One region of the Modestobacter sp. URMC 112 genome, then DNA from elsewhere that is predicted to be linked to it. Evidence: riboswitches for the same ligand, from Rfam matches in the RefSeq annotation. Region 1 holds a riboswitch; the other holds the start of a gene.
What was found. A riboswitch is a leader RNA that binds a small molecule or an ion and turns the genes downstream of it on or off. The one in region 1 is predicted to bind S-adenosylmethionine.
Positions count from the first base shown of each region.

Region 1 (4,055 bases):
GCCGACGGCGAGGTGGTGATCATCCCCAACGGGCAGATCGTCAAGGTGGTCAACCTGTCCCGCGACTGGGCCCGGGCGGTGGTGGACGTGCCCGTGCCCTCGACAGCCGACGTCAACCGGGTGCAGGACGTGCTCCGCGGGGTCGGCCGGCAGGCCTTCGCCGACGAGCGGCTGCACCCGCTGCTGCTCGACGAGCCCAGCGTCATGGGGGTGGAGAGCCTGTCCCTGGACGAGGTGAACGTGCGGGTGGTCGCCCGGACCCTGCCGGGCAAGCAGTTCGAGGTCTCCCGGGACCTGCGCGCCCGGGTGGCGCTGGCGCTGTCCCGGGAGGGCGTCTCGCTGCGGGCCGGAGCGGTGCCCGACGGACCCGGGAGCGTGCAGGACGAGGCGCTGGCCGAGGACCGCGTGCGCAGCGGGAGCCGGGCATGACCGGCCCGTCGGGCCCGCCGACCCGGGCTCTGCCCGCGGCCGCCCCGCCGCCGCCGTCGTCCGAGCCCTCCTCGTCGGCCCCCGCGCCGGCGTCCTTCTGGCGCCAGCGGGTGCCCGCCCGGATCGGCCGGGCCCGCACGTCCACCGTCGTGCTGGGGGTGCTGTTCGTCGTCCTCGCCACGCTGTACGTGCTGGTCCGGCCGGACGTCGAGTACACGACCGTGACCACCGAGACCGGGCAGACGGTCCGGGTGCCGGTGTCCCAGCTCGGCCCCACCACCGAGCCGGCCGAACCGGCCACGCCCACGACCGAGGCCCCGGTGGAGACCGGGCCGAGCGCGGTGCCCACGACCACCGACCCCGCGGAGCCGACGACCTCCCGGGACACGGCCCCGGCCCCGACCACCGCGGAGGAGGAGACGGAGCCCACCGGGACGACGCGGGAGACCACCAGCGAGGCACCGGCGACGACGGAGGAGTCGGCCCCCGACCCGGAGACCCAGGAGACGACCACCCCGACCGGCTGAGCCGGGCTCAGAACCGGGTGACGACGGCGATCCCCGGTTCCCGGCCCACCGCCGCCAGCGCCGGCCCGGCGTCGTCCAGGGACAGTTCCGTGGTGACCAGCAGCTCGGGCCGCAGCCGGCCGGCGGCGATCAGCGACAGCAGCGCCGGGTAGTCCGCCGCGGCCATCCCGTGGCTGCCCAGCACGGCCAGCTCGCGGGCGATGACCAGCTCCATCGGCACCTCCGGGCGGCCGAGCGCCGGGGGCAGCAGCCCCACCTGCACGTGCCGGCCGCGCGGGCGCAGGCAGCGGATGGAGTCGGTGCAGGTGTCCGCGCTGCCGACGGCGTCCAGCGAGACGTGCGCGCCGCCGCCGGTGAGCTCGCCGACGGCGGCCGGGACGCCGTCCGGCCCCCGCACGGTGTGCTCGGCGCCCAGCCGGCGGGCCAGCGCCAGCGCACCGGGGGCGACGTCCACCGCGACCACCCGGGCGCCCGCGGCGACGGCGACCTGCACCGCCGACAGCCCCACCCCGCCGCAGCCGAGGACGGCCACCCACTCCCCCGGGCGCACCCGGGCGACCCCGGTGACCGCCCGGAAGGCGGTGGCGAAGCGGCAGCCCATGCTGGCCGCCGTGGAGTCGGGCAGCTCGGGGGGCAACGCGACCAGGTTGACGTCCGCGGCGTCCAGCGCCACGAGCTCGGCCAGCGAGCCCCAGTGGGTGAAGCCCGGCTGCGTCTGGCGCAGGCACACCTGACCGGCGCCCTCCCGGCAGGGGCCGCACGTGCCACAGGCGCAGACGAACGGCACGGTCACCCGGTCGCCGACCGCCCAGCTCCGCACCCGCCCGCCGACCGCGGCCACCGTGCCGGCCAGCTCGTGACCGGGCACGTGCGGCAGGACGACGTCGGGGTCGTGCCCGGACCAGGCGTGCCAGTCGCTGCGGCAGATGCCGCTGGCCCCGACCCGGACGACGACGCCGTCGGGCGCCGGCGCCGGGTCGGGCACCGACCGGACCTCCAGGGGGCCACCGAACTCCTCGAACACCAGTGCGCGCACGCACCCCAGCCTGCCGTGCGCCGGGACGTGCCCGGCGGCGGACCGGCTCCGGACCCCCGGCGCCCGGGGCCTCTGCGCGGCCCCGCGGGCGCCGTCCTAGGATCACCGCAGCTCACGAGAGGCAGCGACAAGCACCTGGCTGGCTGCCCGGCAACCTCAACTCCGTCTGAGGTGCTCCAGGGGAAGAGCTGGCCGGACGGCGACCGCCGCCCGGCAAGGACGGAGCGTCCTCGCGCCGGAGGCTCCGCGACCCGAGGAGGACCTGGCGCATGACCGAACCCAGCGGCTGGAGCTTCGAGACCCGGCAGATCCACGCCGGCGCGGCCCCCGACCCCACCACCGGCGCCCGCGCGCTGCCCATCTACGCGACGACGAGCTACCAGTTCCGCGACACCCAGCACGCGGCGGACCTGTTCGCCCTGGCCGAGCTGGGCAACATCTACACCCGGATCATGAACCCGACGCAGGACGCGCTGGAGCAGCGGGTCACCTCGCTGGAGGGCGGCGTCGCGACCCTGGCCGTGGCCAGCGGCCAGGCGGCCGAGACCCTGGCGATCCTGAACGTCGCCGAGGCCGGCAGCCACGTGGTGGCCTCCGCGTCCCTCTACGGCGGCACCTACAACCTGCTGCACCACTCGCTGCCGAAGATGGGCATCGAGGTCTCCTTCGTGGAGGACCCCGACGACCCGGAGAACTGGCAGTCCCTGGTGCGGGAGAACACCAAGGCGTTCTACGGCGAGACGATCGGCAACCCCAAGGGCGACGTCCTGGACATCGCCGCGGTCGCCGAGGTGGCGCACCGCAACGGCGTCCCGCTGATCGTGGACAACACCATCGCCACGCCCTGGCTGATCCGACCGATCGAGCACGGCGCCGACGTCGTCGTCCACTCGGCGACCAAGTACCTCGGCGGCCACGGCACCGCGATTGCCGGGCTGATCGTCGACTCGGGGAACTTCGACTGGACCGGGGGCAAGTTCCCCGGGTTCACCACCCCGGACCCGACCTACCACGGCGTGGTCTACGCCGACCTCGGCGCGCCCGCCTACGCCCTCAAGGCCCGGGTGCAGCTGCTGCGCGACCTGGGCCCGGCCATCTCCCCGTTCAACGCCTGGCTGGTCGTGCAGGGCATCGAGACGCTGTCCCTGCGGCTGGAGCGGCACGTCGCCAACGCCCAGCAGGTCGCCGAGTGGCTGGACGCCCGGGACGAGGTCGAGTCGGTGCACTACGCCGGGCTGCCGTCCTCCCCCTGGCACGCCGCCCAGCAGCGGTACGCGCCCAAGGGCGCCGGCGCCGTCCTCGCCTTCGAGATCGTCGGCGGCAAGGAGGCCGGCCAGCGCTTCGTGGAGGCGCTGGAGCTGCACAGCCACGTGGCCAACATCGGGGACGTGCGCAGCCTGGTGATCCACCCGGCCTCGACGACGCACTCGCAGCTGACGCCGGATGAGCAGCTGACCGCCGGCGTCACGCCCGGCCTGGTGCGGCTGGCGGTGGGCCTGGAGGGCATCGAGGACATCCTGGCCGACCTGGAGTCCGGCTTCCGCGCCGCCAAGGGCGCCTGAGGTGGCCGGGGTCCGGGACGCCGGACCGGTGTCCCGGACCCCGTCGCCGCCGGTCCGGGCGGGCGGGTGGCTCGAGGGCGACCCGGTCGCCGACCGGCTGTTCCTCGACCTGGACGGACCGGTCCGGCTCGAACGCGGCGGCTCGCTGCCCGCCGTGCGGGTCGCGTACGAGACCTGGGGGACGCTCGCGCCCGACGGCGGCAACGCCGTGCTGGTCGAGCACGCGCTCACCGGGGACAGCCACGTGGTCGGTCCCGCCGGGCCCGGACAGCCGACGCCGGGCTGGTGGCCCACCCTGATCGGGCCCGGCGCGCCGCTGGACAGCGACCACTGGTTCGTCGTCTGCGCCAACGTGCTCGGCGGCTGCCAGGGCACCACCGGGCCGTCCTCGACCGCGCCGGACGGCGGCCGGTGGGGCTCCCGCTTCCCCGAGGTGACCATCGGCGACCAGGTGGCGGTGGAGGCCGCGCTCGCCGACGCGCTGGGGATCGACCGGTGGCG
Region 1 covers NZ_CP199957.1:406,939-410,993, reverse strand. Annotated here, with positions in the region: gene ACWIX6_RS01905 (mechanosensitive ion channel family protein) at 1-429, shown strand, start outside; gene ACWIX6_RS01900 (hypothetical protein) at 426-956, shown strand; gene ACWIX6_RS01895 (zinc-binding dehydrogenase) at 964-1,992, opposite strand; SAM riboswitch class IV at 2,103-2,218, shown strand; gene ACWIX6_RS01890 (bifunctional o-acetylhomoserine/o-acetylserine sulfhydrylase) at 2,262-3,554, shown strand; gene metX (homoserine O-acetyltransferase MetX) at 3,583-4,055, shown strand, end outside.

Region 2 (4,055 bases), 930 kb from region 1:
CTCATCCGGCCGACCGAGGGGCGCATCTCGGTGTTCGGGCACGCCGCCCGGCCGGGCGCGCCGGTGCTGTCCCGGCTCGGCTCCTTCGTCGAGGGCACCGGCCTGCAGCCGCACCTGTCCGGCCGGGACAACCTCACGCTCTACTGGGCGGCGACCGGCCGGCCGCCCGCCGACGCGCACATGGAGGAGGCGATCGAGGTGGCCGGCCTGGGCGCCGCCATCGACCGCCCGGTGCGCCGGTACAGCCAGGGCATGCGGCAGCGGGTGGCCATCGCCCAGGCGATGCTGGGCCTGCCGGACCTGCTGGTCCTCGACGAGCCGACCAACGGGCTGGACCCGCCGCAGATCCACGCCATGCGCGAGGTGCTGCGCTCCTACGCCCAGACCGGCCGCACGGTGATCGTCTCCAGCCACCTGCTGGCCGAGATCGAGCAGACCTGCAGCCACGTGGTGGTGATGGCCAAGGGCCAGAAGATCGCCCAGGGCACCGTCGAGGAGATCGTCGGCACCGGCGGGGCGGTGCTCCTCGGACTGGCCGACGACGCCGACACCGACCGGGCCGTCGCCGTCCTCGCGGCGCTGCCCGGCGTGGGGCCGGTCGAGCGGGTCGACGAGGGGCTGGTCGTCGACCTCGGTCCCACCGGGCGGGCCGCCGCGCTGACCGCGCTGGTCGAGGCCGGCATCGGGGTGGACCAGCTGACACCCCGTCGCCGGCTGGAGGACGCGTTCCTGTCACTGGTGGGGGAGTCATGAGCACCGTCGAGCCGCACGTCCAGGCGACCGGAGCGGTCGCCGGGTACCGGCCGGAGCGGACGTTGCGACTGTCGGTCGAGCTGCGCCGGCAGTTCAAGCGCCGCCGGACCCTCGGCGTCCTGGCGCTGATGGTCGTGCTGCCGCACCTGCTCATCGGCGCGCTGAAGCTGGGTGGCAGCGAGGAGGCGGCGGAGAACGACCGGGTCAACCTCGTGGACGTCGCGACGGCGAGCGGCCTCAACCTGACGCTCTTCGTGCTCTTCGCCACCACCGGCTTCTTCCTCGTGGTGGTCTTCGCGCTGTTCTTCGGTGACACGGTGGCCAGCGAGGCGCAGTGGGGGTCGTTGCGGTACGCGCTGGCCACGCCGGTCCCGCGGGCCCGGCTGCTCCGCCAGAAGTGGCTGGCTGCCCTGGTGCTGTCGGTCGGCTCGCTGGTCGTGCTGGTCACCGTCTCGCTGGTCGCCGGCGGGGTCGCGTTCGGCTTCGAGGACCTGCAGACGCCGGTGGGCATCTCCCTGGACCAGGGGACGGCGCTGCTGCGGCTGGCCGGGATGGTCGGCTACCTCGCCGTCCACCTGCTCGTCGTCGGGACCCTCGCCTTCTGGCTCTCCACGGTGACCGACGCCCCGCTGGCCGCGGTCGGCGGCGCCGTGTTCACCACGGTCGTCTTCGCCGTGCTGGAGCAGGTCGAGCAGCTGGGCGGCATCCGCGACTGGTTCCCCACGGCGTTCAACTACGCCTGGACCGACCTGCTGCAGACCCCCGTCGACTCCGCCGACCTGTTCCGCGGCGTCGTCCAGGGGCTGGCCTACGCGGCGGTGTTCACCGCCCTCGCCGTCCGCCACTTCAGCCGCAAGGACGTCACCTCGTGACGGCCCCGTCCGGAGGCTCGCACCGAGCTCGCCAGGAGGACCCCGTCCTCCCCACCCCTCGCAGGCTCGGGGCGGTGCCCTGGACGGGGCCTACAGGCTGGCGAGGACGGCCTGGGCCCAGCCCTCGCCCATGGGGGCGTCGGTCACCGACGCGTTGGGGACGGCGGCCACCAGGCCGGTCATCCCCGGGACGGCGGCGCCGTTGGCGGTGATCCACAACCGGGACACCGCGGGGGCCATCTCCAGGTCGCTGACGCTGTCGCCGATCGCCACCGCGTCGGCGGGGTCCAGCCCGCGGCGGGCGAGGTCCCAGCTGATCCCCGCGCCCTTCGTGATGCCGCGCGGCATCAGGTGGTAGACCCGCGGCGGCCGCGCCTCTTCCGCCAGCGTCATCCGCGCGGTGGCCGGGATCTGGCCGTTGTCCTTCAACGTCAGCCAGCCCCAGCCGCGCCCGGCCAGCCACGCGTCGACGGCGGCGGCGTCCACCAGACCCCGCAGCAGGGCGTCGGCGGTGTGCGTCGCGTGCCAGGGCTCGTGCCACTCCAGCCGCCCGGCGTGGGCGGCGACCAGCTCCTCGACCACCCCGAGCTCGGCCATCACCGCCATCGGCGTGCGTCCGGCGTGCTCGCGCGGCAGCTCACCGGTGAGCAGGTGGGTCTCCCGGCCCCCCGCCCAGCTCACCAGCGACCCGAGTTCGGCGATCGACCCGTCGGCGGCGAAGATCCGCGCCGCCTCCACCAGCTGCTCGTGGGTCCGGCCGCTGACCAGCACCAGCGGGACCCCCGCCCGGTGCAGCTCGAGCAGGGCGGTGGCCGGCGTGGCGGTCAGCGCGCGGGCGGCGGTGTGCCAGAACGACCCGCGCGGGCCGACCATGGTGCCGTCGAGGTCGGTGTAGACGATGCGGGTGGGCACCCCGACATCCTGGCCGGTACCCGGCGGAGCGTCCTGTCCGATGCCCGGCGGGCCTCGTCGGCCGTTGCGGTCGGCCGCCCCCGCCGCGGGTAGGCTCTCCCCGTTCCACTCATCCAGAGGGGCAGAGGGACACGGCCCGACGAAGCCCCGGCAACCGCCGTCCGCACACCCGCGGCCGGAAGGTGCCAATTCCGTCCCGCGCGGCTCGACGGCCCGGCGCGGGGAAGATGAGGAGGTAGTCGTCGCATGACCATGACCGCTCCCGGTGCCGCCCAGGCCGACTCGTCGGCAGGGGGCCCGCTCACGCCCAACCCGGCCCGTGGCCTGGTCTGCCGCAACTGCGGCGCCACCTTCGGCCTCATCGCCGAGCACGCCTGCGCCGAGTGCTTCGGCCCGCTCGAGGTGGACTACGACGGCGAGCTGATGCGCGCGGTCACCCGCGGACAGATCGAGGCCGGGCCGCAGAACATCTGGCGCTACGCCCCGCTGCTGCCCGTCGGGCACGACCCGGCCGACCGGGTCACCCTCGACCCGGGGCTGACCCCGCTGGTGCGCGCCGACCGGCTGGCTGCCGAGCTCGGCATCACCGGCGGGCTCTGGGTCAAGGACGACTCCGCCAACCCCACGCACTCCTTCAAGGACCGGGTGGTCAGCCTGGCGGCCACCGCGGCACGGACGTTCGGCTACCGCAAGATCGCCTGTGCCTCGACCGGCAACCTGGCCAACTCCGTCGCCGCCCACGCGGCGCGGATGGGGCTGCCCTCGTTCGTCTTCGTGCCCAGCGACCTCGAGCCGGGCAAGATCGTCCAGTCCGCCGTGTACGGCCAGGCCCTGGTCGCCGTGGACGGGTCCTACGACGAGGTCAACCGGCTCACCAGTGAGCTCGCCGAGACCGACGAGTTCGAGGACACCGCCTTCGTCAACCAGAACGTCCGGCCCTACTACGCCGAGGGCTCCAAGACGATGGGCTACGAGATCGCCGAGCAGCTCGGCTGGCGCATCCCCGCCCAGGTCGTCATCCCGATGGCGTCGGGGTCGCTGCTGACCAAGGTCGACAAGGCCTGGCGCGAGCTGACCGCCGCCGGCGTCGTCGAGGCCACCGACTGGAAGGTCTTCGGCGCCCAGTCGGCCGGCTGCGACCCGATCGCCACCGCCTTCGACAACGGCTGGGACGTGGTCAAGCCGGTCAGGGCCACCGGCATCGCCAAGTCCCTCGCCATCGGCAACCCCGCCGACGGCCCCTACGCCCTGGACGCCGTCCGGCGCACCGGCGGCTCGGTCGGCCGGGCGGGGGACGAGGAGATCGTCGCCGGCATCCGTGACCTGGCCCGGACGACGGGCATCTTCGGTGAGACGGCCGGCGGGGTCACCGTCGCGGTGCTGCGGAAGCTGGTCGAGAGCGGTCGGCTCGACCCCAGCCGGGAGGTCGTCGTCCTCAACACCGGTGAGGGGCTCAAGACCCTCGACCCGCTGCTGCCGGTGGTCGGCCCAACGCACCGGGTCCAGCCGTCGCTGGCC
Region 2 covers NZ_CP199957.1:4,355,240-4,359,294, reverse strand. Annotated here, with positions in the region: gene ACWIX6_RS20750 (alpha/beta fold hydrolase) at 1-753, shown strand, start outside; gene ACWIX6_RS20745 (ABC transporter permease) at 750-1,625, shown strand; gene ACWIX6_RS20740 (HAD family hydrolase) at 1,716-2,537, opposite strand; SAM riboswitch class I at 2,644-2,771, shown strand; gene thrC (threonine synthase) at 2,784-4,055, shown strand, end outside.
Region 2: linked by a shared signal. The riboswitch ahead of thrC (threonine synthase) and the one ahead of ACWIX6_RS01890 (bifunctional o-acetylhomoserine/o-acetylserine sulfhydrylase) in region 1 are both predicted to bind S-adenosylmethionine.